Linked DNA regions of Polyangium spumosum. The protein of the gene in region 2 interacts with the protein of the main gene of each other region in a pairwise test. Links are inferred from orthologs where the notes say so. Each region holds a gene or a part of one and is shown on either strand. Other genes may lie near its edges. The genes, in order: GF068_RS12415 and glnD.

Region 1 (14,691 bases), on a different replicon or contig from region 2:
CGGATGGACGTCGCGACGCCTGGGCCGCAAGGCGCGCCCGTGGCCGTGGTCACGACGCCCGCGGAAGCGCCTGCGGCCCCTGCCCCGACGCCGACGGAGGCGCCTCGCGCAGCCGATACGGATGTGCAGGACGGCGACGACGAGGTAGGCGTGGCCGTGGCGGCCGTCGACTTCGGTACCAGAATCGGCACGATCTTTTACGTACCCGCGGAGGCTGCCACGTCGAACCACACCACCACCGTCGTGTGGCTGGCCGACGATTCCGCTGGAGGAGAACAATGAGGCTCCCGCTGTTTGCTTTGCTCGTGGCCGCTTTTGGGCTCTCGCTCGGGCATGGCCCCTCCGTGGCGCATGCGCAGGGCGCCGCCGCTGCCCAGGCCGACGCGTCCGTTTCGATGGAGATCGTGGTCCTCCACGGCACGAACGACGGCACGGGGATCGACCCCAAGATCGGCAAGATGCCCGAGCTCGCGAAGCCGCCGTTCTCCTCGTACAACAGCTACAAACTGCTCGATCGCTCGAAGCAGACCTCGTCGAAGGCGAGCCCCTCCACGCTGAAGCTGCCGAACGACAGGGTGCTCAAGGTCTCGCTGAAGGACGTCGTTCAGCCGAGCAAAAAGGGCGAGTCGAAGCGGTACGTCATCAGCGCGAGCATCCAGAAGCCGGGCGGCAGCGACTTCCTCCCGCTGCTCGAGGTCAACGCCAAGGCCGGCGAGACCTTCTTCGTCGCCGGACAGAACCACAAAGGCGGCGTCCTCGTCATCGGAATCAAGGTCAATCCCTGAGCCGGATCCCTCGGTATAGTTAGGGCGGATGGTCCCCCGCTCGTCTCTCTTCGCCCCCCTCCTCGTCTCTGGAAGCCTCCTGCTCGCTGCCTGCGGCGGAAGCGCTCCTCCTCCGAACATGCCGATCTACGCGCCCGGGACGGTGCTCTACCGGCTCCCGGTCGTCGGCAAGTGGCGCGTCTATCGCACGCACTACGGCGCGAACAACGATCAGGCCTACGCGCTCGATCTCGTGATCGACGACGACATGCCGCGATCGAAGCGCAACGAGGACCACCCCTCGTACAACCAGCCCATCGTGGCCGACGCGCCGGGCGTGGTGATCATCGCGGTGGACGGCGTCCCCGACAACGTCCCGGGGCGCGCGAACAAGTACGACATGCACGGCAACTTCGTCGTGCTCGATCATCAGAACGGCGAGTACTCGCTCTTCGCGCACCTCATCCCGGGCACCGTGCGCGTGCGCAAAGGCCAGTTTGTCCCGGCAGGCACCGAGCTCGGTCGATGCGGCAACTCGGGGCACTCGTTCGCGCCGCACCTGCACTGGCAGGTCATGACGGACGCGGACGCGAGCTCCGCGCGCGGCGTCGCGCCCCGCTACGTGCCCTACGAGCGCAACGGCGCGATGTCGGTCGATCTGCCGCAGAAGGGCGATCGCCTGATCGCGAAGTAACGCGCCGTCAGCGCTGCGGGGGCTCGCTCGGGGACGCGGCCACCGGCAGATCGAGCTCGAACACCGTGCCCTTCTCGGGATGCGCGTACGCGCGGATCTTGCCGCCGTGCGACGCGACGATGTTCCGCACGATGCTGAGCCCGAGGCCCGAGCCCGTGCCGTCGGTCTTCGTCGTGAAGAACGGCTCGAAGATCTTCTCGAGGTGAGCGGCGTCGATGCCGTGGCCCTCGTCCTGGATGGTGATGCGCACCGTGCCCTCGGCCGCCGACGTCGCGGTCTTGATGAGCAAGCGTCCGCCGTGCTCGCGCATCGCGTGCGCCGCGTTCGTGAACAGGTTGACGAAGACCTGCGTGAGCTGACCCGCGACGCCACGCACGAGGCGCACCTCGCCGAACTCGCGCGAGACCACGACGCGCATCTCGCCGAGCACGTGATCGCAGAACACGAGCGCGCGCTCGATCGTGTCGTGGATGGCGACGGGCGCGGGCACGGACGCGGTGGGGCGCGAGTACGCCATGAGGTCACGCGAGAAGCGCAGGATGCGCTCGGCGGCCTCGTTGATGCGCGCGAGGCGCTCGACGTCGGCAGGGTCCGCCTCCGTGCGCAGGGCCTTCTTGTGGAGGTAGTCCGAGTACGCGACGATCGAGGTGAGCGGGTTGTTGAGCTCGTGCACGATGCCGGCGGCGATCTGGCCGAGCGAGGCGAGCTTGCCGGCCTGGATGACCTGGGCCTCGAGCTCCTTCACCTCGCTGCCGTGCGCGCGCGCCGCTCGATGGATGCGGGCGTTGCGCAGGGCCGAGGCGAGCGCGAGCGCGAGGCGATCGATGAAGGCGTCCATCGAGCCCGTGCCCGAGAAGCGCGACTCGTCGTCGGAGGCGAGGTGCAGCGTGGAGCCTTCGTCGCCGTTGATGACGACGACACGTTCGAAGGCGTAGTCCGGGAAGAGCCGCGTGGGATCACGTGACTCGCCTTCGCTGCGCGCCCCGCGGCGAACGACGACCTGCCCGTCGGGCCCGCCGGGCACGCAGACGCCGATCGCCGCGTCGGGCAGCACCTCGAAGACGGCCGTGACGATCGACGTGGCCGCCTCCTCGGCGCTCGCGTCGGGCGGGATCTCGCACGAGGCGACGAGCAGAGCGTCGAGCCACTCGACCGGGAGATCGCGGCGCATCGCTTTCCTTTGCGTGATGGGGATCTGGGATTCCCGCATCGGAGCTTCGAGACCTTCGGCACCCATCTCTCACCCGAGCGCTCGGTTGGGGTCCTCTTCGCTGGACCGGTCCAGGTCGATGATCTTCGCTGCCCCCACGTACGCCTTCGTTTCGTAGCGCGTGATCTTGCCGATCTTCCGGACGATCTCGGCCATTCGCTCCGCCTCCCCGAGGATCGTCGCGGCTGCGGAGCGGACGGACGCCGGGTCCTCGGCCCTCCGGTTGATGAGCTCCGCGTAGCCGAGCACGCTCGTGAGGGGCTGGTTCAGCTCGTGCGCGGCCGCGCCCGCGAGCTCCGCGATGAGCGCTTGCTTCTCTCGCGCGCGGAGCTCGTCCTGCGCCTTCGTCAGCTTCGCCTCCATGCGCAGCCGCTCGCGGAGGTCCGTGAAGAGACCAACGGAGCCGACGGGGCGGTTGTCCTCGACGATCAGCGCGGCCGAGAGGAGCACCGGGATCAGGGTGCCGTCCTTCGCGAGCGCCTCCGTCCGGTAGCCCTCGAGCCTGCCCGGACCTCCGTGCTCCGGCGACTTGATGAGCCGCATGATCTGGAAGGCGCGGCTCGGCGCGTAGAGGTCACGCACGTTCCTCACGCCGACGACCTCGCTCGCGCGGTAGCCGTAGATCCGCTCCGCGGCGCGGTTGAACAGGCGCACCACGCCCTCGTTGTCGGCCGAGATGATCGCGTCGACCGAGCTCTCGATGACGCGCTCGAGGAACTCCTTGGTCTTCTTGAGCTCGGCGGCCGTGGCGCGATCGTCGGTCACGTCGCGCAGGCTCACGAGGATCGCGCCGCCGTCCTCGCGGAGCACCGAGCTCGTGCTCACGCTGATGATGCGACGTTCGCAGGCGATGTCGCTCGAACGTCGGATCGTGATGTCGGCCATGTGCGAGAAGACGTTCCGCTTGAAGCTCTTGCGGATGCGATGGAGCGTCGGGAGATCCTTCGGGTCGACGACGTCGGCGAGGCTGCTCGTGGCGAGCTGCTCCTCGGTGAGGCCCGTGATCTCGCGGGCGCGAGGGTTCGAGAAGAGGATACGTCCGTCGACGTCGACGACCAGGATGCCGTCCGCGGACGAGTGGAAGAAGTCGGCGTAACGCTCGAGCGCGGCGAGCCTCCGCTCGGCCTCGAAGCGCGCGACGTTGATCTCCTGCGTCTGATCGCGGAGCGACTGCAGGATCTTCGCGTTGCGCAGCGCGATGGCCGTCGCGTTCGCCACGGTGCGCGCGAGGGAGAGCTCGTGATCACGCATCGTCCCCGGCTGCCGGGCGCGCAGGAAGAGCACGCCCATGGGTTTGTCGTCGTAGACGATCGGGACGAGGGCGAGCGAGCGGAAGGAATTCTGCGGGAGATCGGCGCGCACGACCTCGAAGAGCGGGTGCGTCGCGGCGTCCTCGATCACGAGCACCTCGCCCGTCTCGAGCGTCCTCCGGATCTCGGGGTACTTGTCGAGGGCGATGGGCAAGTCGCGCAGATCCCGATCGTCGCTCGCGGCCACGACGTACCCGGTGTCGACGTTGTCGCCGACGAGCACGATGCTGCAGCGGTCGACCCGCGCCACCTCGGCGATACGACGTACGACCGTGAAGAGGATGTCGCGGAAGTCGAGCGTCGACGAGAGCGCTTGCGTCAGCTCGAGGACGACACGCGCGTCTCGCTCGCGACGCCAGAGCGCGTCGACGTACTCGCGCATGCGGAGCTGGCCGCGGATCCGCGCGAGCAGCTCCGCGGGGCGGAACGGCTTGCGGACGAAGTCGTCGGCGCCCACGTCGAAGGCGCGCGTGATGTCGTCGTCCGTGTCGAGCGCCGTGAGCACGACGACGGGGACGTCGCCGACGCGCGTGTCTTCGCGGAGCTGGCGCAGCACCTCGAAGCCGTCGGGCGGCGGCATGACGAGGTCGAGCAGGACGAGCGACGCGTCTCGCTCGGCGAGCCACGCGAGTGCCTCGGTGCCGGACGTCGCCGTGGCCACGGGGATGCCGGCGCCCGCGAGCGCCTGCGTCAGCACGTGTCGGCTGACGGCGTCGTCGTCGACGACGAGCACGGGGAGCGCGGGGTGCACGCCACGAGATTATCCGCGGTCGCGCAGGAAGGGAAACAACCGCACTCTTTCCGCGTCAGGAGAAGAGGTCGCCCTGGGGCGAGCCCTTCGTGGGCATCGGCTTTCCGAGGTGTTCGTAAGCCTTTCGCGTGGCGATGCGCCCGCGCGGCGTGCGGCCGAGGAAGCCCTGCTGCAGGAGGTACGGCTCGTAGACGTCCTCGATGGTGTCGCGCGGCTCGCTCAGCGCGGCGGCGATGGTGTCGATGCCGACGGGGCCTCCGTCGTAGTGATCGATGATCACCATGAGCAGCCGACGGTCCATCTCGTCGAGGCCCGCGGCGTCGATCTCCAGGCGCTCGGCGGTCATGCCGGCGATCTTCGCGGTGATGCGGCCGGTGCCGAGGACCTCGGCGAAGTCGCGCGCGCGGCGCAAGAGGCGGTTGGCCACGCGCGGCGTGCCGCGGGCGCGCGCGGCGAGCTCGCGGGCGCCCGCGTCGTCGATGGGCACGTCGATGAGCCGCGCGCTGCGCGTGATGATGCGCTGCAGATCCTCGACGGGGTAGAAGTCGAGACGCACGACGTAGCCGAAGCGCGAGAGGAGCGGCGCCGTGAGCAAGCCCGTTCGTGTCGTCGCGCCGATGAGGGTGAAGGGCTTGAGCGCGAGCTGGATCGTCGTCGCGTACGGGCCGTCGCCCGTCATGATGTCGATCTTGAACGCCTCGATCGCGGGGTAGAGGCTTTCCTCGACGGCCGGCGTGAGCCTGTGGATCTCGTCGATGAAGAGGACGTCGCGCGCCTCGAGCTTGGTGAGCAGGCCGGCGAGCGCGCCCTTGTGCTCGATGGCCGGGCCGCTCGTGGCGTGCAGGTTCACGCCCATCTCGCGCGCCACGATGTGCGCGAGCGTCGTCTTGCCGAGGCCGGGAGGGCCGCAGAAGAGGGTGTGATCGACCGGCTCACGCCTGCGCTTCGCGGCCTCGACGAAGACCTTCAGGTTCTGCCGGTGTTTGTCCTGCCCGACGTACTCGTCGAGCGAGTCCGGCCGGAAGAGCCGATCGAAGCGGTCGTCGTCCGCGGTGGACGCCGGAGAGATCACGCGCTCGGACATGCGGCAGGACGTAACCCGTACGAAGGAAAGAGGGAAGTCACCCGAGCGCAGGCTTCGAGGAGAGCCGCGGGCGGCTGCCCGGGATCACGAGGGGGAGAACGCACTGTACGACGGGCGCGCCGTCGGGGGTGTCTTCCACTTTCACGGAGCCGCCGTGCAGCTCCATGATCGAGCGCGCGAGGCTCAAGCCGAGCGTGAGCCCGCGGCCGCGGGAGGTGGCGCGGCGGGCGAAGAGCGCGTCGAGCTCGGCGCGTGTCGTGTTGCGGCTGCCGAGCTCGACGTCGATCCGAACGGCCTGACCCGGCTGGGCAGGGCGGAGCGCGCGCACACGAACGGCGCGCGAGGACGCGTCGGCTGCTGCGGTCCGGATCGCGTGCGCCACGACGACGGCGATCGCGCGCGCGGCGTACGCAGGATCCACGGGGATCGTCGGCAGCCCCTCGGCGATCTCGACGACGACCTCGCTCTGCGCGTCGCCCGCGAGCTCGCGCGCCCTGCGCACGGCCTCCGTCGTGAGGAGCGCGACCTCGGTCGCCCTCGGCATCAACGTGAGCTGTCCGGCCTCGACGCGCGCGGTGTCCAGGATCGACTCGATGAGCGCGAGCAGCTCGCGCCCGCGGTTGGCGATGAGCTCCAAACTCTCGCGCTGGCTCGCCGTGAGCTCCTCGCGGCCGACGAGCTCCGCGAAGCCGAGGATCGCGTTCAGCGGACTCTTCAGGTCGTGGCTCACGCTCGCGAAGAGCAGGCCTCGCATGCGCTGCGCGGCCTCCTGCGCCTCGAGCGCGCGCTCCTGCGCGCCGGCGAAGATGCGGAAGCGCTCGGCGAGGACCTCGATCGCCCGCCCGAGCCGCGCGACGAGCTCGAAGCGCGCAGGCCGCGCGATCTGCGTCGCGCCGCGCAGCACGCTCTCCGTGCCGAGCAGGCGCACGCGGTGCGTGGCGAGCTTCAGGTCGGACGCGATGGCCTGGCCGATGAGCACGCCGAGCAGCGCCGCGATCAGGACGAACGCGAGCGCGATCCCCACGCCCTCCGTCGTGACCGCGGGATCGAGCTCGGCCGTGAACCGCACGTCGGCCTGGCCTTCTTCGAGCGGCACGCTGAGCACGAGCTCGCCGTCGGTCTCGCGGCGCAGGTTGGGATCACCGTCGCGCCGCGGGCCGGTGATCCGCGCGAGGAACCCGTGCTCCGCGGCCGCCGCCACGGCGTCTTCGCGTGCGTTCTTGTTCCCCTGACCCGGCCCCGGATCGAGCGCGATCTTCGCGAGCAGGAGCGCCGTGTTTTTCCGGCTCTGCTCGGTGAGCGTGCGCATGTGCGCGTGCGTCGTGAGCACCGCGCCCACGCCGACGAGCGCGACGGGCGCGACGACCGCGATCAGGAACTTCTGCAAGAGCCTGCGGCGCGGGATCTGGTGCAGCTCCTGCGACTCGAGCAGCGTCGTGATGGGCTCGATCGGGACGAGCTCGAGCAGGCGCACCGTGGCCCCGCGGAGGAGCACGTACTGGATGAGCGAGGCGGCGCCGACGATGGTGATCGAGAGGCAGAGGAGGCTTATGGCGCGGCCCTGATCGAGCTTCTCGGGGCGGACGCCGGGCACGAGGCTGGCGAAGGCGACGATCGAGCCGACGACGAAGGTCCGCAGCGTGATTGCGCTCGGCAGCGAGGCGAGGTCGCCGTAGTCCTGCGCGCGCACCGTCGCGGCGCCGCCCGAGAGCACGCGCAAGAGCGCGCGATGCTTGTGGATCCGGAGCAACGTCACGAGCAGGCACAGGCCCCACGCGACGACGGCGAGCGCGGCGCCGATGACGAGGACCTTCTTCGTCATCGGCCAGTCGAGCACGATGAGGTTCGGCGCGAGCAGCGCGATGGCGCAAAAACCCCCGATGCCCGTGAGGAGCTGGCGACCCAGGATGGCGCGGGTGAAGGTGCGGGCGACGTCGCTCATCGATCACGCTCCCTTCGCGGCAGCGGCATCGGCGGCGGCGTCATCGAGTCGAGCAGGCGCGCCGGTCGCGGCGGCGGATCCGAGGACAGATCGATCACGCGCGAGTCGCTCGACGACTCCACGATCGTGCCTGGATCCGCGAGGTGAGGCAGCGTGGCGGTGAACGTCGAGCCGCGGCCCATCTCGCTGCTCACGTCGATCGTGCCGCCGTGCATCTGCACGAGCCGCTTCGTGATCGCGAGGCCGAGGCCCGTGCCCCTGCGTCGCGACTGCGCGTCGCCGAGCTGCCGGTACTCCTCGAAGATCGCCGCCGTCTGCTCCCGCGGGATCCCCGGCCCCGTGTCGCGCACCTCGATCTTCACGAACGACCCGCGCGCCTCGATCTGCACGGTGACCGAGCCATGGGCTGTGAACTTCACCGCGTTCGAGACGAGGTTCGTGATGATCTGCCGCACGCGCCGTTTGTCCGCGTACGCGTAGAGCCGGCTCTCGCCCGTCACCTCGAGCCTGAGCGGCTTGCGCTTGATGGTCGCGGTCGCCTCGCGCACGACCTGCTCGGCGATCTGACGGACGTCGACGGGCCCGCGCGAGAGCTGCAGCGTGCCCGTCTCCAGCGCCGAGAGCTCGAGGATGTCGTCGATGAGCTGCCTGAGGTGCTCGCCGCTCGTCCGGATCACGGCGAGCGACTCGCGCGCCTCGTCGCTCAGCGGGCCGTCGACCTCGCTCTCGAGCACGTGCGCGAAGCCGAGGATCGCGTTCAGCGGCGTGCGCAGCTCGTGGCTCAGCCCCGCGAGGAACGCCGAGCGCTCCTTGTCCATCTCCGAGGCCTGCTGCAGATCCGCGCGGTAGCTGCGCTCGGCGGCCGCGAAACGCGTGACGAGCAGGTTGAACGCCGCCGTCAGCACGCCGACCTGATCGAGCGAACGGAGGGGGATCGGCTCACCCGTCGGCGCCGCGTCGGGGCGCGCCATGTCCACGATGCGCTCGCGCACGTAGTCGACGTCGTCGCGGAGCTGCTTCGTGAACGCGACCGCGACGGAGACCGCCACGCCGAGCAGGAGCACCGTCAGCGCCGCGACCGCGTTCACGAGCGGCACGTACCCCGGCGGCGGGCTCGGCGCCGACACGAAGGCCAGCACCGTGATGCCATCGAGCGGCGGATCCAGCGGGCGCGCCGCGAACCGCACGCGACCGAGCGCCGTGCGTGTCTCGCCGCTCCCGGCCGCGAGCAGGCGCTGCACCTCGGCCTTGTTCGGCGGGCCGAAGCTCTCGTCCACGAGGATCTGCCCGCCCTGCTCGACGAGCAGGAGCTCCGTGCCGCTCCGCCTCGCCGCGCGCCCCACGATCTCGGGGCGCTCCTCCACCGTGGCGACGCGCATCCGCGCCGCGAGCGTGCCCGCGATCGCGGCGGCGCGCAGCGAGGAGGCGTCGTCGCTGATACGTCGGAGCTGCGTGATCCCGAGGAGCGCGATGGCGAACGCCGTCGCGATGCCGATCACCAGCACCAGCACCGGCGCCACCGGCAAGAGCGGGAGGCTGCCGCGGAATCGTCGTAACGAGAAACGCCGCACGTTCGTCTCCCCCGCGGACGAGCATCATCCGCATCGCCCCGTCCTTCAAGGGGGACGCTCAGGTCGGGCGCGGATCGGTCGCGAGCAGCGCGAAGACCGCGTGATCGAGCCAGCGGTCCTCGCACCACTCGGCCTGCCGCGCGATGCCCTCGAAGCGGAAGCCGAGCCGCCCGATCACCCGCAGCGAGGCGTGGTTGTCCGTCGCCGCCGCGACGCGCACGCGATGCGCGCCCATGTACCGGAACGCGAACTCCACGGCTGCGCGCGCGGCCTCCGTCATCAGCCCGCGCCGCATGCTCTCCTTGCGCAGCCAGTACCCGAGCTCGCAAGAGCGATGCATGTGCACGCACGACTCGAGCCCCACCACGCCCGCGAACGTGCGCCCTGCGCGCTCCCGGATCGCGAAGCGCACCGCGCGCCCCTGATCCCAGTCGGCCACGCACGCCTCCGTGAAGCGCACGCTCGACGCCGGCTCCGTGTAGTACTGCACCCACGGCAGCCACTTCGAGAGCATCGGCCGCGAGCCGTTCACCGCGAGCCACACCTCGGGCGAGTCCGCCGGATCGACGGGCGCGAGCAGCAGGCGCGGCGTCTCGATGGGCTGGGATCGCAGATCGGAGCGCGGCGGGATGACCAGCATGCGCGTCACTTGCAGACGAAGCGCGCTGCGTAGGGCTCGAGCACCCCTGCCTCGAAATCGAGCCACGCGATCAGCCACTCGCCCGGCGCCTTGCCGGCGATGACCGCGGGGCTCGGCTGCGCGCCGCTCACGCGGGCGATCCTGGCGGCGGCGGCGTTCTTCACGCCGTCGCGGCTGATCGGCGCGGTCATCACCCCGCCCTTCTCGAACCACACGATGCGCCCGTTGCCCGCGGCGTCCACGCCGACGGACGGGTGACCGCCGAACTTGCTGAACCGCTTGTCGCGCCAGAGCGGCTGCGCGTTCGCCGCGTCGAGGTACGCCGCCGACACGCCCGAGTTGCTCTCGCCGTCCCACACGAGGAAACACGCGTCCTTCGTGCACGCGATCCCCGTCATGTCGGCCTTCGACTTGTCCGTGTTCACCACGATCGTCTCGCCGATCCAGCGATCCTGGCGGTCGCCCTTCTTGCGCGGCTCGACGCCCTTGCCTGCTTCGGCGAGCGGCAGCCGCATGTGATACGCGACCTGGCTCGGCGTGCGCTCGAGCCGGAACGACACGTGCGCGACGTCGCCCACGATGCCGACCATCGGCGAGCGCACGCGCGGCTTGTTCGGGCCCGTGGGCACGAAGTCCGTCGCGCGCACGGCCTCGCCCTGGGGCTCGAGCTTCGCCGACAGGCGTCGCAGGAAGAGCTCGTCGCCGCCCGTGTCGACCTCCGCCGACCACGCGACGAGGAACGTGCCGTCCGCCGCGCGTTGCATCGACGTGCCCGAGCTCGGCCCGCGCAGCGGCGAAATCTTCACGAGCGGACCGCCGATCCGCCCGTCCGGATCGAGCAGGCGCGCGTGCACGCCCGCCTCCGTCCCGTGCCCGTCCGCGTAGAGCAGCACGAGCTGATCGTCGAACGACATCACCACCGGCTGCTTGACCGCCACGCCCTCCGGCGTGACGTCGATCGGCTCCGACAGCGCCCGCATCGACGCGTCGAGCGCGACCGCGTAGGCGTGCTCCTGCCCCTCGTGCATGTCGGTCCACGTCATGATCGGGCCCCGCGGACCGAGCGCGATCCACGGCCGACCGGCGGGCACGCGCCGCGGCTGCGCCGATCCGAGGTCGTACGATCGTGGCCTCGCCAGGCCCGTCAGCGAGCAGGGCGACTTCGCCGCGGCGGCCGAGATCGCCACCTGCACGTGCTCGAGCATCGTGCGCGGCACGCCGTGGCCGCCCTTGTCGAACGCGTCCTTGAGCAGCTTCAGCGTGCCCTTGTGATCACCCTCCGCGAGCGTCGCTTGCGCCTCCGCGACGATCGGCCTCCATGGCAACACGGGGGCGGCGTTCGCGGCGTCCGCCGACGAGGATGACGCCGGGCGCACGCTCGACGACGCGTTCGGCTGCGGCGAAGTGACGCTCGCGCTCCCGCTCGGGATCGACGACGAGGCCGTCCCCGCGCCTCCCTTCGCGTCCGGCCCGAACTTCGTCCAGGCCGCGTAACCGCCGCCGAGCAGCGCGACCAGCACCACGGCCGTCACGACCCCGAGCGCCGCCGTCTTCGGGCGCGGCGGCGCCTGCGACAAACCCGGGCCGAGCGGCTCCAGCGTGCCCGGCGGCGCCTCGAACGTCGACTTCGTCCCGCGTGGCGAGGCAACGCCCTCCGACTGCGGCCCTCCGCGCACGGAGGCGGGCGGCATCGAGGCGAACGGGCCTGGCATCGTCGACGAGGGCGGCGCCAGCGACACCATCGGCAGCTCGTTGCCCGTCGCCGTGAACCCCGGCCTCGAGGGCCCTGGCGCGGGGATCGTCTTGCCCATCGTGTTGATCTGATCGGCGGGGAAGAGGCCGGAGAACTCGGGCCTCGCCGTCTCGAACGCGGCCGACAGCTCCTCGGCGAACTCGCGCGCCGTCTGAAAGCGATGTTCGATCTTGCGATCGAGCGCCTTGTCGAACCACGCCTTGAACGTCGTCGGCAGGTCGGGCCGGTAGACCAGCGGATCGGGCGGCTGCGCGCTCGCGATCTGCGCGAACGTCATCGCGACGCCTTGCTCCGTCTGCCACACGGTCCTGCCCGTGAAGCACTCGTAGACGATGCACGCGAGCGCCCAGAGATCGGCGCGATGATCCACGGCGCCTTGCCCGCGGACCTGCTCGGGGCTCATGTACGCGGGTGTCCCGAACACCGCGCCTTCCCGCGTCAGCCGCGCCTGCTGCGTGCCGCCGGAGCCCTCGAGCGGCGTGTAGAACTTGGCGAGGCCGAAATCGAGGATCTTGGCGAGGAGCTGTCCATCCTCGTCCTTCCCGAGGAAGATGTTCTCGGGCTTCAGATCGCGGTGGACGATGTTCGCCGCGTGCGCCTTCGTCAGCCCACGACAGACCTGCGTGACGATCGCGAGCGTCGTCTGGATGTCGAAGTAACGGACCTTCGTCATCCGCTCGTAGAGCGACTCGCCCTCGAGCAGCTCCAGCACCAGGAAGGGCGGGCCGTTCTCGAGGCGCCCCGAGTCGTAGACGTCGCAGATGTACGGGCTGCGGATCGCGGCGGCCGCGCGCGCTTCGCGGAAGAAGCGCTCGACCACCACCATCGACGTCGTCAGCTCCTGCGCGAGGACCTTGATCGCGATCCGCTTGCCGATGTCGATGTTCTCGGCCTCGTACACGGCCGCCATCCCACCACGGCCGATCTCGCGGGTGATCTTGTACTTCCCCGACAGGAGGGTACCTACCGGTAGCTTCGTCGAGGTCGGTGAGGCCATCAGATCATCGGCGACGAACGGAAAAGGGCGGAGTCGCTCGCGAGGGTAGGCGAGGTGGAACCCGCCGACAACTCTACGACGTAGGCGGATGCCGATTGCGCGTCGAACCGGCCGACCGGACGGCCCGGGGAGAACCCCCGCGCGCGTGAGCCTCCCCCAGGAGCCGCGATCTTGGCGACGCGGGCCACCAAATTTCCGCCCGTCTTGCGAGCGCGAGATTTTTTACCGGCGTGCGTGCGCTGAAACATTCCCGAAACCGAGGGGGCCGTAGACCACGTCCGGCCCCCCGAGCGAGAGGTCCGAGAGATGAAGAAGGTCGAGGCGATCATCAAGCCGTTCAAGCTCGACGAGGTCAAGGATGCCCTCGCGGAGGTCGGCATCCAGGGCATGACCGTGACCGAGGTGAAGGGCTTCGGTCGCACCGGCGGCAAAAAAGAGGTCTACCGCGGCTCGGCGTACGTCGTCGACTTCGTCCCCAAGGTGAAGCTCGAGATCGTGGTGCCGGACCCGCTGGTCCAGAGCGTCATCGACGCCATCGAGAAGAGCGCGAAGACCGGCCGCATCGGGGATGGAAAAATCTTCGTCGTCCCGGTCGACGAAGCCGTCCGCATCCGCACCGGGGAGCGCGGCGAGGACGCGATCTGACGGAGAAGGAACATGAAGCCGAAAGACGTCATTCAATTCGCGAAAGACCACGACTGCAAGTTCGTCGACCTCAAGTTCATCGACCTGCCCGGCATCTGGCAGCACACGACGATCCCGGTCAGCCGACTCTCCGAGGACATGTTCGAGGAGGGCATCGGCTTCGACGGCTCCTCCGTGCGCGGCTGGCAGCCCATCAACGCGTCGGACATGTCGATGACGCCCGACCCGACGACGGCGAAGATCGACCCGTTCCACGCGCAGAAGACGCTCTCGCTCATCTGCAAGATCTCCGATCCGGTGACGGGCCAGCCTTACGGCCGCGACCCGCGGTACATCGCGCAGAAGGCGGAGAACCACGTCCGCGCGACGGGCATCGCCGACACCACGTTCTTCGGCCCCGAGGCCGAGTTCTTCGTCTTCGACTCGGTCCGCTACGACAACTCCCCGCGCGGCGCCTTCTACGAGCTCGACTCGGACGAGGCCGTCTGGAACACGGGCAAGGCGGGCCCGAACCTCGGGCACAAGATCCGCCACAAGGAGGGCTACTTCCCCGTCGCGCCGACGGACTCGCTCGGCGACGTGCGCGCCGACATGATGACCACGCTCATCGAGAGCGGCGTCTACGTCGAGGTCGGCCACCACGAGGTCGCGAGCGCGGGCCAGTGCGAGATCGGCGTGCGCTTCGACAAGCTCACGTCGATGGCCGACACGCTCATGTGGTTCAAGTACGTCGTGAAGAACGTGGCCAAGCGCCACAACAAGACCGCGACGTTCATGCCGAAGCCCCTCTTCGGCGACAACGGCAGCGGCATGCACTGCCACCAGTCGCTCTGGAAGGACGGCAAGCCCCTCTTCGCGGGTGACGGCTACGCGGGCCTCTCGGACATCGGCCTCTGGTACATCGGCGGCATCTTGAAGCACGCGAAGGCGCTCGCGGCCCTCACGAACCCGACGACGAACAGCTACCGCAGGCTCGTCCCTGGCTACGAGGCGCCCGTCAACCTCGCGTACTCGAGCCGCAACCGCTCGGCAGCGATCCGCATCCCGGTCGCCGCGGGCAACTCGCCGAAGGGCCGCCGCATCGAGGTCCGCTTCCCGGACGCCTCGTGCAACCCGTACCTCGCCTTCGCCGCGATGATGATGGCCGGCCTCGACGGCATCCAGAACCGCATCGATCCCGGCGATCCGCTCGACAAGGACATCTACGCGCTCTCGCCCGAGGAGCTCAAGGAGGTGCCGAAGTGCCCTGGCTCGCTCGACGAGGCGCTCACGGCGCTCGAGCGTGACCACGAGTTCCTCCTCCGGGGCGACGTCTTCACGCGGGACATCA
Region 2 (15,163 bases):
CAAGCAGGGCCTCGACCGCCTCCGCACGCTCGAGCGCATGAAGGAGGACGGGACGTACGAGCAGTTCGTCAAGAAGGAGGTCGCGCGCATGGAGAAAGAGCGCGATCGCCTGGAGAAGTACCTCGGCGGCCTGAAGGGCATGGGCGGGGTCCCGGCGGCGATCTTCGTTATCGACCCCCACCAGGAGTCGATCGCGGTGAACGAGGCGCGCAAGCTCGGCGTCCAGGTCATCGCGATCACGGACACGAACTGCGATCCGGACCTCATCGACTACGTGATCCCGGGCAACGACGACGCGATCCGGTCGATCCGCCTCATCACGGCGCGTATCGCCGACGCCGCGCTCGAGGGCTCGCAGCGCCGCAAGGACGTGGAGCGCGAGCAGGACCGTCCGCAGCAGGGTGGCCCGCAGCAGGGTGGCGGCCGTCGCGACGAGATCAACGTGTACCAGGGCGGCCGTGGTGGTCGCGGCGGCCGTGGTGGTCGCGGCGGCGGCGATCAGCCCCAGCAGTAAATCACGCGCCCGGCCTGCGGGCTCCGGTCGAGAGGGCGCCGCTGCGCTCGAGGCGTGCTGCCTCGCGCGGGCGCCCTCCTTGCTTCCCCGAAGCCCCGTCCGGGCAAACTCCCGATTTCACACAAGCACAACGATCCCACTTTCTGGAGGAATACGAGCCATGGCCGGCATCAATCCGCAGGCGATCAAGGAGCTCCGCGAGCGTACGCAGGCGGGCATGAGCGACTGCAAGAACGCCCTCGTCGAGGCCGACGGCGACATGGAAAAGGCCGTCGAGATCATCCTGAAGAAGGGCCTCGCGAAGAGCGCCAAGCGGGCCGGCGCGGTCGCCAGCGAGGGCGAGGTCCGCGCCTCCGTCTCGCCGGACAAGCGCGCCGCCACGCTCGTCGAGGTCAACATCCAGACGGACTTCTCCGCCCGCAGCGACGAGTTCAAGAACTTCGTCGGCGACGTGCTCTGCCTCGCCGAGGCCGCGCCCCTCGGCGCCGACCTCAAGAACAGCGAGCTGCGCGGCAAGAAGGTGAGCGACGTGATCGTCGACCTCACCGCGCGTATCGGCGAGAAGGTCGACATTCGCCGCTGGGATCGCGCCGAGGTCCCCGCTGGCAAGTCGGGCCTCGCGCACGCGTACGTGCACCTCGGCGGCAAGATCGGCGTCGTGCTCGCGCTCGAGACCGAGAACGACGCGGTCGCGCAGCACGCCGAGGTCCTGAAGTTCGCCGACGAGACGGCGATGCAGATCGCGGCGATGAACCCCGTCGCGCTCGTCCGCGAGGACATCAGCGACGAGGCGAAGGCCAAGCAGAAGGAGATCTTCGAGGGCCAGCTCCGCGAGGACCCGAAGCCGAAGCCCGAGAGCGCGTGGCCTAAGATCATCGAGGGCAAGTTCAACAAGTGGTTCAGCGAGGTCACGCTGACCGAGCAGGAGTCGGTCGTGGTCCCCGGCAACACGATCGACAAGCTCCGCCAGGCCGCCGAGAAGGCCGCGGGCGGCAGCGTGAAGATCGTGCGCTTCGTGCGCTTCGAGCGCGGCGAGGGCATCGAGAAGCCGCAGGGCCCCGACTTCGCTTCGGAAGTTGCGAAGATGGCCGGTGGCTGAGAGGCCGCTGCTCGCGGCCGTCTCCGTCGACCTCGACGGCATCTCGCACTACCACCACATCCACGGCCTCGCTCCGCTCGCGGACGGGGCCGTGGCCCTCCATGCCGTCTACGACGTCGCCCTCGCCCGCATGGCGGATTTCGCGCGGGCGCACGACCTGCCCCTGACCCTCTTCGCCATCGGCGCGGACCTCGCCCGTCCCGAGAGCGCCGCGACGCTCGCGGGTTTGTCCCGACGAGGCCACGTCGTCGAGAACCACTCGTTCTCGCACCGCTACGACCTCACGCGCGCCTCCGCCGAGGAGATCGAGCGCGACATCGCGGCCGGGCAGGAGGCCATCGAGCGCGCCACGGGCCGCCGCCCCGCGGGCTTTCGCGCGCCGGGGTACACCGTCACCGACGCCGTCTTCGACGCGCTCGAGGCGCTCGGCGTGCGCTTCGACTCGTCGGTCTTCCCGTGCCCCGCGTATTACGGCGCGAAGGCGATCGTGATGGGGGCCATGCGCATGCGCGGCCGCACGAGCGCCTCGGTGCTCGACACGCCGCGCGTGCTCGCCGCGCCGACACGCCCGTATCGCCCGGGCAAACCCTGGTTCCGCCGAGGGAGCCGCGCCCTCGTCGAGCTCCCGGTCCAGGTCACGAAGGGCCTGCGCCTGCCCTTCATCGGCACCTCGATCGCGCTCGGCGGGCCTCGCGTAGCGCGCGCGCTCGCCGAGCAATGCGCGGACGAGCCGCTCGTGAACCTCGAGCTGCACGGCATCGATTTCCTCGACGCGGCGGACGGCCTCGCGCACCTCGTCCCGTACCAGCGCGAGCTCCGCATCCCGCTCGGGCGGAGGCTCGACGCGCTCTCCGTGGCCCTCGAGGTGCTCGCGAGGCGTGGCGCGCGCTTCGTCACGCTCGAGGAAGCGGCGAACGAGTTCGCCTAGCTCGAAGGGTGATATCGCACGGCGGCGCCGCCCTCGGGCGCCTGCTTGAAGTTCTCGACGCGGCCCACGCGATCGGGCGCGACGCCGGAGGCCGCGATGAACTCGCGCGCGATCTCGCTCTCGCCGTACGCGAGCTCGTCGGGCGTGCCCGAGGCGACGACCTGGCCCTGGATCACGAGGAACGCCTGGTGCGCGATGCGGAAGGTGCTCGCCATGTCGTGCGAGATCACCACGCTCGTCACGCCGAACCTGTCGCGCGTCTCCTCGATGAGATCGTCGACCATGCGGCTCGTCTGCGGATCGAGGCCGCTCGTGGGCTCGTCGTAGATCAGGATCTTCGGCTCGAGCATGAGCGCTCGCGCGAGGCCCACGCGCTTGCGTTGGCCACCCGAGAGCTCGCTCGGCATGCGCTTCTCTTTGTTCTCGAGCCCGAGCAGGTTGAGCATGCTCACGACCTTGTCGCGGATGTCCTTCTCGGACATGTGCTTGCGGTGCTCGCGCAAGGGGAACGCGACGTTGTCGAAGATGTTCAGCGAGTCGAGCAGCGCCGCGTACTGGAAGACCATGCCGAACTTCTGGCGAACGCGGTTCATCGGCCGCTCGCCGAGCGGGCCGATGTCCTCGCCGTCGACCCAGATGTGGCCACTCGTGGGTTTCTCCAGGCCGATGAGCAGCCGGAGCAGCGTCGTCTTGCCCGCGCCCGAGCCGCCGATGATCACCGCCGTCTCCTTGCGGCGGAGGTGCATCGTTACGCCCTTCAGGACCTGCGTCGTCCCGAACGATTTTTTCACGTCGTCGACGAAGACGTGATCCTCCGGCGGGATCCGAGGTGCTTGGCGCGCGGCTCCGGCGGACATCGCGCGCCGAGGCTACCACGCGGTCTCGTCCGAGGGGCCTCTCGCGCTTGACGCGTGGGGCTCCCGGCGGGAAATGTGCCGCATGACCGAGGACATGTTCCGCACCGTGCTCGACACCGTTGGCGTCACGACCGACAAGGAGGGCTGGCTCCGCCTGCCGGAGGGCCAGCTCATGACGCTGTACGCCTCGCACGACGGCGTGGCGCTCAACATCGCGAAGGTCGAGTGTTTGCGGATGGTCCACGGCGTCATCCGGGCGCGCTCGAGCAAAGGCGAGACGTTTTTCGTGGCGCGCGAGGATCTCTTCGCCCTGAGCCTCGACGGCGGCACGAGCGTCGCCGCGGGCCGCAAGGCGGGCTTCTTGGGTTGAACGCGCGAGGCCGAGCGGACGACTCGCTCGGCGCTCGCGCGGAGGGCGCGCCCGAGGCGCTCGCAGTGGGGCCGAGAGGTCCGCTGTGGATGTGGCTCGTGGCGCGCCTCGTCGGCCTCTTGCCGTACCACGCGCTCCGCTCGTTCGGCGCGGCGCTGGGCGCGCTCGTCGGCGGGCTCTTGCGGGTGCGTCGTCGCCACGTCGAGGCCGCGATGACACGCGCGGGCGTGGACGCGCCTCGTCGCGCGGCGGCCGGGATGTACCGCTCGCTCGGCGCGGGGTTGTTCGAGCTCTTGTGGACAGCGGGCAGGCCGGCCGAGCCGCTCGACGCGCGGCTCGTGGTGTCTGCGCGGGCAGCCGAGCTCTTCGAGCGGGCGCTCTCGCGGGGGCGCGGCGTGGTGGTCGCGACGGCGCACACGGGCAACTGGGATCTCGCGGCCTGCGCGGCGGCGGCGTGGCTCCGCGGGCGCGTGGGGAGCGAGGGGCGCGCGCCTTCGCTGCACGTGATCACGAAGCGTTTGTCCTGGCGCGCGCTCGATCGTACGTGGCAGCGCTTGCGGGCCGAGCGTGGTGTCCTGCTCGTCGACGCCCGCGGCGCATCGGCGCGGGTTCGTGAGGCGCTCGCGCGTGGCGACGTGGTCGCGATGATGATCGATCAAGCCCCCGAGCGCGCGGCGGGCGTGGCGGAGCTCCCGTTCCTCGGCGCGCCTGCGTGGTGTGACCTCGCGCCCGTCCTGCTCGCGTCGCGCGCGCGTGCGCCGATCGTCGTGGCCTTCGGGCGCCGCCGGGACGATGGGCTGCACGAGCTCGACGCCTTCGATCTGATCGAGCCGGAGGCGCTCGCCTCGCGGGCCGACGTCGTGCGCGTGGCGGCGCGGATCACGGACGCGCTCGCGGAGTTCGTCAAGGAAAACCCAGCGCAGTGGTTGTGGTTGCACCGGCGGTGGAAGGGTCTTTCGAGGGAGAAGCGGCGACGATCCTGATCGGCGTCAGAACGTGCCGATCGCGCCGACGGCCGGGATCGTGTTGCCGCGGAGATCGTACGAGACCGTGGGGCCGAGGCCGTGGAGTTCGAAGCCGCCTGCGGCTCGTTGCTTCTTCGCTTCGAGTTGCTCGCGGTGCGGCGTCGTCGCGAGGTCCACGATGCCGAGGGTGAGCGGCGCGAGGAACGCGAACGTGACGGGGACGAGGTGGCTCTTGTCGTCCCAGTCGATCATCGTGCCCGCGGCGAACGAGCCGCCGCGCAGCGCCGTGAACAGGAGCCCCTTGCCCCAGTCGCCCACGACGAGGCGCGGGACGCTCGGCGTGATCGTCAGGATCGCGCCCATCGCGTAGAGCGCCGATTTCGAGGGCTCGACGTTGCAGGCCTCGGAGGCGTCGCAGGCCGCGCTCGCCCCGAGCGAGATGATGTACGCGGCGCCGGTGGTGGCCGTGCCGAGGCCGAAGATGATGCTCGACGCGATGAGCGCGCCCTTGCGGCCCGGATCGGGCGCGTATTTGGGCTTCTGCTTGCGCAAACCGGGCAGCCCCGGCGCGGCCGGGGGCGGCGGAGGAGGCGGCGGATAGACGTACGTGGGCGGCGGCGCGTAGGGGTACGGGGAAGCGTGGGGGAGGGGGCACGGGCCGCGCTGGGCCGCGGAGGGGGACGGGGGCGTCGCGCGGGGGTCGACGTCGACGCGCCCGCAGCCGTAGGCGTGGACCGCGCCGTCGGGCGTCTGCGCGTGGACGTCGACGCCTTGCTCGGGCGTGCGTGTGACGGTCGTTCGGCCGTCGGGGTGCTGGACGATGTTCGGCGGGAGGGGCGCTCCGGGCGGAAGCGGCTCGAGCGGCGGGGGGGGCACCTGGGCAGAGGCGGCCCCGGCGGCGAGGAAACAAGCGAGCGCCGCGGCCGAGGAGGACATCGTCTTGCGCATGGCGAGGCAGGTAGGGAGCAAGTTCCAAGCCATCCGTGCTTTCCGTGGTTGCATCGTGGGACCTCGGGGGACCGGTCGTGTCCTTCGCGGGCAGTGTATCGCGCCGGGCGAGCGGGGGCGTGGACGTGGGTTCACGCCCGGGTGGGTCGGAAAGGTGAATGTTTGGCCTGGATGGCCGGGCCTTGGTGATAAATTGGCGGCGCGATGGAAGCGGGAAGCCAGTCGACCGGCGACATGCACTACGCGCGCCACGAGGACGGCGCGCGCCGAGGAGGGCATGCGTCGTGGCACGCGTGGTGTGTGCTTCTCGGCGGCGAGATCGGTCTTCTTCTTCCTCTTCACGCCACGCGCGGGGGGCACATCCGTGTCTGGACCTGACTCGGGCGATCGCGCCGTCGACGTCGCGCTGAAGCTCGCCGAGGAGCTCTTCGGCTTCGGCTCCAGCGGCGCCACGCCCGGCTGGGTGCGTGATCGCGTGCGCCGCTACCTGGAGCATCAGTCGTACAAGAGCGGCTTCACGATGAACGAGGTCGCGCGGGAGCTCATCAAGGACAAGGCCGCGGTCGAGCGGATCGTCACCTCGCTGCGCGTCGGCGAGACGCGGTTCTACCGCGACGGCGCGCAGTGGGAGGCGATCGAGCGTCACCTCGAGAAGCTCTTCCCCGCGGACGTGGAGCTCCAGGTCCTCTCGGCCGGCTGCAGCACGGGCGAAGAGGCCTACACGATGGGCATGTTGCTCACGGCGGCGCGGCGGCGCTTCCGCGTGCTCGGCGTCGATCGCTCCGCCGAGGCGATCGCGGTCGCGCGCGAGGCGACGTACGGGCGCGAGGCGGCGCGCGACATCCCGCCCGCGTGGGTCGAGCGGTTCTGCGACGAGCAGAACGGGCGGCTGCGTGTCGGCCTGCTCGTGCGCAACGCGGTCGAGTTCGAGGAGTACGACCTCGTCAAACGCGTGCCGCAGGGGCCGTTTCACCTCATCCTGTTCAAGAACGTGCTGCTCTACCTGACGCCGCAGGCCGGCGAGCAGGTCGCCACGCGGCTCGCGAACGAGCTCGAGGACGGAGGCGTGCTCTTCTCGGCCGCGAGCGAGGTCTTGCGCCTGCGCAGCATGGGCCTCGAGACCGTCCGGCTGACCCCGTCCGTCACCGCGTTCCGCCCCGCGAAGCGTCGCCCATGACCACCGAGGTGAAAGATCCGACGGGCGCGCTCGTGGATCTTCGCCGCGAATGGTCCGCGCGACGCGCCGAGCTCGAGGCGCTCGTGCCCTCGCAGAGCAGGCCCGCGCCGCTCGACGGGTGCGGGCTCGCGCTCGGGAGGCGGCACGCGCGCCTCTGCGACGACCTGCTCGCGCGGCTCTTCGAGCTCCTGCGGAGCGAGGCGCGCGAGGGGCGCCTGCGTTTGCCCGGCGGCGAGCTCTTGCCGAAGGAGGTCGCCGAGGCGTTCGAGGAGGTCGCGCTCGGCGGCGTCGGTGGATACGGGCGCGGCGCGCTCGCGCTCGGCAGCGACCTCGACGTGCGCCTGCTCGCGCGGGACCTCGGCGCGGCCGCGGCCGTGGCCGAGGCGCTGCTCTACCCGCTCTGGGACATGGGCGTCCCGATCGGCCATCAGGTCGGCAAGGTCGAGGCGCTCGTGGAGGCGGCCCGCGCGGACCTGCCGACGGCGACGAGCCTGCTCGACTACCGGCACATCACGGGCAACCGCGCGCTCTCGGACGAGCTGAAGACGCGGTGCGACGCGGGCCTCTTCGCGCACGCGGAGCTGCCTCGGTTCCTCGCGCAGCTCGAGGACGAGGTGCGCGTGCGGCACGCGCGCTTCGGCGGATCGGTCTACCTGCTCGAGCCCGACGTGAAGAACGGCGCGGGCGGCCTGCGCGACCTCGACATCGCAGGCTGGGCGGGCAAGGCGCGCTTCGGCGTGCACGAGCTCGACGATCTCGTGCGCGTGGGCGCGCTCCTGCAGCGCGAGTCGGCGGACATCGCCGCCGCGCGCGAGCTGCTCTTCCGCATCCGGAACCTCCTCCACGCGCACGCGGGGAGGCGCAGCGACAGGCTCACGTTCGACGAGCAGGAGTCGATCGCGTCGCTGCTCGGCTACGGCGAGGGCGGCGAGGCCGTCGAGAAGATGATGAGCGCGTACTACCGCAGCGCGCGCATCATCTCGAGCGCGCGGGAGACCATGCTCTCGCGCGCGGCGCCGCTCCTCGGCAAGAAGAAGCCCCGCGAGGAGGACCTCGGCGGCGGCGTGCGCATGTTCGACGGCTGCGTGACGATGAGCGAGCTCGAGCTCGTCACGAAGGAGCCCGCGCTCGCGCTGCGGATGCTCTCGGCGGCCGTCGAGCGCCGCGCGCCGCTGCTCCCGTGGGCGCGCGACGCCATCGCGCGGGCCGCCGCGGATCCTTCCTGGACCGAGAGCCTGCGCGAGAGCCCCGAGGCCGCGCGCCTCTTCTGCGCGCTCGTCTCGACCACCGAGGAGACCCGGCTCAAGCGCGGATCCACGCTCGCGGAGATGCACGACCTCGGGCTCTTGCTCGCGATGATCCCCGAGTTCTTGCCCGTCGTCGGGCGCGTGCACCACGACGTTTACCACGTGTACACGGTCGACGTTCACTCGGTGGCCGCCGTCGACAGGCTCGCGGCGCTCGTGCGCGGCGAGCTCACGGCCGAGCACCCGCTCGCGTGCCGCCTCGCCGCCGAGGCGACGCGCAAGACGATGCTGTTCTTCGCGACGCTCTTGCACGACGTGGGCAAGGCGATCGGCGGCAAGGATCACAGCGTGCGCGGCGCCGACATGGCCGACGTCATCCTGAAGCGCCTCGGCTTCCCGCCCGAAGACGTCGCGGCCGCGTGCCACCTCGTGCGCCAGCACCTCGTCATGTACCACGTCGCGACGCGAAGGGACCTCGACGATCCCGCGACGATCGAGGAGTTCTTGCGCGTGATCCCCGACCGGGACTCGCTCTCCGAGCTCTACCTGCTCACCGTCGCCGACCTCTCCACGACGAGCCCGACGTCGATGACCTCGTGGAAGGCGCGTATGCTCGACGAGCTCTACCTCGCCGCCGATCGCGCGCTCGCGGGCAACCCCGGCGAGGACGAGCGCCTCGCGCGCGCCCAGTCGGCCGTGCTCGAGGCCGCGCGCGCGCTGCTCGTGTCCTCGGAGGAGGAGCGGGCGGCGCGGGAGGCGTTCGTCCCGACGTACCTCGCGTCGATGCCGGAGCGTTACCTGCTCTCGAACGCACCCGCGGCGATCGCCTCGCACGCCGAGCTCGCGCGCAAGCACGGGGGCCGGACGGTCAGCGTCGCGCTCGTCCCGTCGCGGCACCCGCAGGCCGCGGAGATCTGCGTCATCGCCTCCGATCGTCCGGGCCTGCTCGCGTCGATCACCGCGGCGCTCGCGGCCTCGCGCCTCGAGGTGCACGCCGCGCAGATCCACTCGCGCCACCTGCCGGACGGTACGGTCGAGGCCGTCGACCTCTTCTGGGTGCGTGATCGCGCCGAGGGCGTGGAGGGCGTCGCGCGGGCGCTCCCGGGCCTCGTGCGGGACCTCGACGCCGTGCTCGAAGGCCACACGACCACGGCCGAACTCGCGAGCAAGCGCGGCAAGAGCGCGCTTCCGGGCCGCGCCACGCCGCGCGTGCGCACCCAGGTCTCGATCGACGACCGCGCCTCGCCGCGGCACACCGTCATCGAGGTCATGACCCGGGATCGGCCGGGCCTCTTGCATGCCATCTCCGACGCGCTCTACCGCCTCGGCCTCAGCATCGCCGTGGCCAAGATCAACACCGAAGGCATGCGCGCCGCCGACGTGTTCTACGTCAGCGAGGCGGACGGCGCTAAAGTGGCGCCGGGCAAACGCGCGGCCGAGGTGCGGCAACGAATCGAGTCGGTGCTCGAGTCGCTCGAACAAGAAGGAAACAGCGGGCCATGCTCTTCTTACCCTCCTCCTCGCGCAGAGCGATGAGAGCTCTCCTCCCTTGCATCACGGCGCTCGTGCTCGCCGCGTGTGGCAGCACGCCGCCCCCGAAGGATCCCGACCTCGTCGCCGATCCGCCGCTCGGCGGCACGGAAGGCATGACCGGGGGCGCCGCGCAGACCGACTTCCAGCGCGCCGTCGCGTTCATCGAGAAGGAGCAATACGCGGCCGGAAAGGTCCACCTGAAGCGCGCGCTCGAGGCGTCGCCGGACAACGCCGAGGCGCACGCGTACATGGGCCTCGTGCTGGAGAAGGAGAACGACCTCGCCGGCGCCGAGAAGTCCTACCTCGCCGCGCTCGAGCGCAAGCCGGGCCTCGCCGCCGCCGCGCAGAACCTCGCGGCGATCTACCTCTCGACGAGCCCTCCGCGCACCGACGACGCCATCAAGCACCTGCGCGCGGCGCTCGAGAAGACGCCCGGCGACGTCGGCATGCTGCGGAACCTCGGTTATGCGCTCGGCCTGAAGGGCGACGTCGAGGGCGCGTCGAAGGCCTACGAGACGGCCATCACGAAGGGCGACTCGGTCGAGGTGCGCTTCGAGTACGCCGCGATGCTCGCGGAGGCGAAGCAACACGAGAAGGCCGTGCCGCACCTGAAGAAGGTCCTCGAAGGCACGAAGGACGACCCCGCGATGCTCGTGACGGTCGGCCGCATGCTCGGCTACGGCAAGGCGTTCGGCGACTGCGTGGCCGCGTTCGACCGCGCGCTCGAGCTCGAAGCCAAAGATCCCGAGTGGTTCGTCCGTCGCGGCACCTGCAAGCACGAGCTCGGCGACGAGGCGGGCGCGCTCGCGGACTACCAGGAGTCCACCAAGGTGAAGCCCGACTATGCCGCGGGCTACTACTACATGGGCCTCGCGCAGCTCGCGCTGAAGAAGCCGCAGAGCGCGGAGTTTTCCATGGGCAAGGCCGCGGAGTTCGGCAAGGACACGCCGATCGGCAAGGCCGCGAAGGACAAACTCCGCGAGCTCAAGTCGACGAACAAGCGCTGATCACGCGCGGCGCCGCTGCTGCACGTACGCGGCGAGCGAGACGATCGCGCCGAGCACGATCGCCCCGACGAGCAGCTCCGTCGGGATGTCGAACTCCTTGCCCACCACCGCGATCACGTAGATGCGCGGCGCCCGCCCGAGCCCCACGGCCGCGGCGTACCGCAGCGCCGAGTAGCCCGTGAGCGGCATCAAGATCCGCACGATGATGAAGGGCAGCGGCAGCGCCGCGAAGGCCGCCGTCGTCAGGAACGGGGCGACCTTCGCGTACCCCTCCGCGCGCTGAAAGATCGGCTTTTGCCGGAGCTCCGCGAGCTTCCGGATCTGGAACGTCGTGCGAACGAGCCGGTGATCCAGAAGCGCGGCGAGCGCCGCCGCCGCGGCCGCGACGAGCGCGAGCGACCACGGCGGGGCCGTCTTCGCGGCGAGCAGCGTCGCCGGCGTGAGCGGCTGCGGCACGAAGCCCGCGAGCACCACCAGCCCAAAGAACATCGCGAGCGCGGGCACGACGTTCGGCACAGAGGCATCGTGCGGCGACCGGGCAGGCGCCGCAAGCGGTCGACCTTACGCGTGTGTCACGCGCCGAGCTGCGCGAGGATCCGATCGAGCTCGTCGAGCGAGCCGTAGGCGACCACGATCTCGCCCTTGCCGTCCTTGTCGCGCACCTCGACCTTCGCGCCGAGCTTGCGCATGAGCCGCGCCTCGAGGTCCTTGAGCCCCGGCGACTTCGCCGCGGGCCCCTCGGCCTTCGGACCCTTGCCGCCGCCGTCCTTCGGGCCGCGCGTGCTCCGCACGAGCTCCTCGACCTTGCGCACCGGCAGCCGACCGCGCACCGCCTTGTCGGCGATCTCCTCCATCGCCTTGTCGTCCGGCGCGCCGAGCAACGCGCGCGCGTGGCCCTCGCTGAGATCGCCGCCGATCACCATCGACCGTACACGCGCCGGCAGCTTCAGGAGCCGCAGGCTGTTCGTCACCGTCGTGCGGTTCTTGCCCACGCGCTCCGCGAGCGACTCCTGCGTGTAGCCGTGCTCCCGCAAGAGCCGGTCGAAGGCCTCGGCGAGCTCGATGGGGTTCAGGTCCTCGCGCTGCACGTTCTCCACGAGCGCGAGCTCGAACGCGTCCTTCGGCGAGACGTCCTTCACCACGACGAGCACGTCCTTCAGGCCCGCGCGTTGCGCCGCGCGCCACCTCCGCTCGCCGGCGATGATCTCGTACTTGTCGGCGCCCGCCTGCGCGCGGCGGACCACGATCGGCTCGAGGATCCCGTGCTCGCGGATCGACGCGGCGAGCTCCTCGAGCGCCTCGTCGTCGAAGTGCTGCCGCGGCTGACCCGGCTGCGGGCCGATGCGCTCGATCGGACAGGTGAACACGCTCTTGTCGCCGTACGACGCGCCGGACGGCGACGGGGGCGCGGCGGCGGGCAGGAGCGCGTCGAGCCCGCGGCCGAGGGCGCGGCGCGGCGCGTTCTTCGGGTCCGTGCTCATGGCCTCGGCCTCGCGGCTTTGCCTTTCGGCCGGTTCACCTCGAGGATCTCGCGCGCCAGGCTCAGGTAACCCTGCGCGCCCTTCGAGGAGATGTCGTAGAGCAGCACGGGCTTGCCGTGCGACGGCGCCTCGGAGAGCTTCACGTTGCGCGGGATGATCGAGTCGAAGACCTTGAAGTGACCCTTCACCTCGTCGGCGACCTGGTGCGTCAGCGAGGTCCTCCCGTCGTACATCGTCAGCACGATCCCCTCGACGCCGAGCTCCGGGTTGAAGGCGCCCTTCACGCGGTCGATCGTCGCCATCAGGTACGTCAGCCCCTCCAGCGCGTAGTACTCGCACTGCAGCGGCACGAGCACCCGGTGCGCGGCCACGAGCGCGTTCAGCGTGAGCAGCCCCAGGCTCGGCGGGCAGTCGAGGATCACGTACTCGTAGTCCGATGCGTGTGGCCGGATCGCGTCACGCAGCTTCGTCGCGCGGTCGGGCGCGTCGACGAGCTCGATCTCTGCGGCCACGAGGTCCTGCGTCGCCGGCACCACGTCGAGCCTGGGCACCGACGTCGAGATCACCGTCTCGCGCAGGGTCGAGCGGCCGATGAGCACGTCGTAGAGCGAGCGCTCGATGTTGGGCCGGCGCACGCCGACCCCGCTCGAGGCGTTGCCTTGCGGATCGCAGTCGACGAGCAGCGTCCGCTTCTCCGCGGCGGCGAGGCTCGCGGCCAGGTTCACCGAGGTCGTCGTTTTGCCGACGCCGCCCTTCTGGTTGGCGACGGCATAGATGAGGGGCGAAGGGGCCATGAAATCTGCCGGGAACGCCGCGCCCGGAGGCGCGGTGTGGGTCGTCCGTCCCGGGGGACGATCCCGTGGGTAGCGGCTGCTTACACGACCCTCGCCCCCCCGTCGAGGGCGCGTCGTTCACGTTTTTTTGGCCCTTGACTCACTGGTCGTTACAGTGGCGCACATGTCGCTCGTTGTGGGTGCATGTAGGACAAAAGCGCTCCGGGGGAACCGAAGGAGCGCCCGGGGGCGCGGGCTGTCGCTCGCGAGCGCCCTCGCCACCCACCACGAGCCTTCCGCGTGTGATCGCGTGCTCGCCCGGTCCTTCTGGGCTGCGCCGAGCCCGTCCGCGTCTGCGCGTGTCCTCGTCCTGTTCCCGAACCCCGACCGCCGAACGACCTGAGCCGGATCCGTTTCGCGCGGGTCGCCGATCGACCTGCGCGTGCCGAGTGGAGAGAGCCATGCCGCTGCCGAAGAGCTTCCAGAACTTCGCCGAGTTCGAGCGCGAGATCATCCGCGCGGGCACCCGCGTCAACCTGAGCCTCGAGGACATCGTCGAGGACACCTCCTTCGAGGAGGAGATCGAGCTCGACCAGGACGACGATCCCTTCGCTTCCATGCGCGACTTCTGAGGCCGGGGGCCCGCCGCGAGCGGGCCTCCGTCCCCCGAAACGCCCGAACCGCGCCTCGTGGCATCGGACGTTTCGGGGGGCCGAGCCCTACGTCTCGCCAGGACCTCCTGGGTGCTCGACCTCGACCGAGCCTCGACGGCGCCTCTCCGTCGGGGCTCTTTTTTTGCCTCCAAACCCGCCCTCGCTTGACCCCTCTCGCCGTGCGTGGCATGGCGCCGTTCCTTCCAACGGACGCCCATGCAAGTCACCGTCGAAAAGCTTTCTCCGGTCCTCGTCGAGCTCAAGGTCGAGATCCCTGCCGAGCAGGTCCGCACCGAGGTGGACAAGGCCTACGCCAACCTCCAGCGCTCCGCTCGCGTCAGGGGTTTCCGCCAGGGTAAGGCGCCGCGCCACGTGCTCGCCCATCTTTATTCGGGCAGCATCCACGCGGACGTCGCTCGCCGTCTGGTCGACACCACGCTGAACCGCGCCCTCGCGTCGCAGCAGGTCCAGCCCCTCTCGCAGCCCGACATCGCCCCCGTCGAGCTCCGCCCGGAGGAGTCGTTCTCCTACAAGGCGCGCTTCGAGGTTCGCCCCGACATCGCCGAGGTGAAGTGGGAGGGCTTCGAGGTCACGCGGCCGAAGACCGAGGTCACGGCCGACATGATCGACGCCGAGGTGGCGCGCCTCCGCCGCGAGCACGCGACGCTCTCGGCGCCCGAGCCCGAGCGTCCGGCGAAGGCCGGCGACCTCGCGCGTATCGCCTTCACCCTCGACGTCGACGGCAAGGTCCGTGAGGACAAGCCGCAGGAGATCGAGACCGAGATCGGCAGCGGCCAGGTCTTCAAGGAGATCGAGGACGTCCTCACCGGCATGAACGTCGGCGAGACCAAGGACGCCACGGTCGAGTTCTCCGAGCGCCACACGAACGAGGTGCTGCGCGGCAAGACGGGCACGTTCCACGTCACGCTGAAGGAGGTCCGCGAGCGGAACTTCCCCGAGGTCGACGACGAGTTCGCGAAGGACGTGGGCCACGAGAACCTCGAGGCCATGCGCGCCGCGCTCTCGGCGAAGATCGAGAAGGAGCTCAAGCAGAAGGCGACGGACTCCGTCGCGGAGAAGCTCGTCTTCGAGCTCTGCAAGGCGAACCCGATCCCGGTGCCTCCGTCGCTCGTCGAGCAGCAGGCGCAGCTCACGGAGCGTGAGCTCGTCACGGCTGCGCGCCGCCAGGGCCAGCGCCTCGAGATGACGCCCGAGCTCCGCGCCCGCGTGCACGCCGACGCCGAGACCAAGGTCCGCGCGGGCCTGATCATGGCCGAGATCGCGAAGGCGAAGACCGTGCAGGTCACGCCGCAGGACATCGAGAAGGGTTACGAGGAGCTCGCCGAGCAGACGGGCAAGAACGTCGCCAAGGTCAAGGCCGAGTATCGTGATCCGAAGAAGCAGGAGATGCTGATCGGCATGATCCTGGAGGACAAGATCCTCGACCTCATCGAGGCGGCCTCGAAGATCACGGAAGCCTGACGGCCTCCGCGCGCGATCTGCGGGTTCACGAGCGGGCGTGCTGGTGTCACCAGCGCGCCCGTTTTCGTCTTCACGTCCGGCGGCCTTTCTCCAGGCTCGCCGCGCTCTCGCAACACGAACGAAATTCCC

Evidence for each region.
Region 1: the proteins of glnD (region 2) and GF068_RS12415 interact in binary tests that used the Escherichia coli proteins (3 or more experiments, as listed by UniProt). The link is inferred for Polyangium spumosum from one-to-one orthologs.

Annotation. Positions count from the first base shown.
Region 1 is NZ_WJIE01000003.1:566,204-580,894, forward strand. What follows is about bases 11,777-14,691. They hold GF068_RS12415 (P-II family nitrogen regulator), read left to right. Parts: upstream 11,777-13,022; coding sequence 13,023-13,361; downstream 13,362-14,691. Other genes in these bases: GF068_RS12410 (serine/threonine protein kinase), read right to left, coding at 11,777-12,716; glnA (type I glutamate--ammonia ligase), read left to right, coding at 13,374-14,691. Outside these bases: GF068_RS12365 (RseA family anti-sigma factor), read left to right, coding at 1-282; GF068_RS12370 (hypothetical protein), read left to right, coding at 279-785; GF068_RS12375 (M23 family metallopeptidase), read left to right, coding at 904-1,458; GF068_RS12380 (sensor histidine kinase), read right to left, coding at 1,466-2,629; GF068_RS12385 (PAS domain S-box protein), read right to left, coding at 2,699-4,729; Holliday junction branch migration DNA helicase RuvB, read right to left, coding at 4,785-5,813; GF068_RS12395 (sensor histidine kinase), read right to left, coding at 5,851-7,755; GF068_RS12400 (sensor histidine kinase), read right to left, coding at 7,752-9,326; GF068_RS12405 (GNAT family N-acetyltransferase), read right to left, coding at 9,385-9,966; more of GF068_RS12410, read right to left, coding at 9,972-11,776. UniProt on the Escherichia coli protein: P-II indirectly controls the transcription of the glutamine synthetase gene (glnA). P-II prevents NR-II-catalyzed conversion of NR-I to NR-I-phosphate, the transcriptional activator of GlnA. When P-II is uridylylated to P-II-UMP, these events are reversed.
Region 2 is NZ_WJIE01000001.1:1,175,200-1,190,362, reverse strand. Bases 6,455-9,841 are described here. They hold glnD ([protein-PII] uridylyltransferase), read left to right. Parts: upstream 6,455-6,854; coding sequence 6,855-9,641; downstream 9,642-9,841. Other genes in these bases: GF068_RS04965 (tetratricopeptide repeat protein), read left to right, coding at 9,638-9,841; GF068_RS04975 (CheR family methyltransferase), read left to right, coding at 6,455-6,858. Outside these bases: rpsB (30S ribosomal protein S2), read left to right, coding at 1-514; tsf (translation elongation factor Ts), read left to right, coding at 675-1,613; GF068_RS05000 (polysaccharide deacetylase family protein), read left to right, coding at 1,606-2,541; GF068_RS04995 (ABC transporter ATP-binding protein), read right to left, coding at 2,538-3,398; GF068_RS04990 (hypothetical protein), read left to right, coding at 3,481-3,768; GF068_RS04985 (lysophospholipid acyltransferase family protein), read left to right, coding at 3,765-4,751; GF068_RS04980 (hypothetical protein), read right to left, coding at 4,758-5,681; more of GF068_RS04975, read left to right, coding at 5,959-6,454; more of GF068_RS04965, read left to right, coding at 9,842-10,645; GF068_RS04960 (hypothetical protein), read right to left, coding at 10,646-11,161; GF068_RS04955 (ParB/RepB/Spo0J family partition protein), read right to left, coding at 11,218-12,126; GF068_RS04950 (ParA family protein), read right to left, coding at 12,123-12,920; GF068_RS04945 (transcriptional regulator), read left to right, coding at 13,361-13,531; tig (trigger factor), read left to right, coding at 13,769-15,034.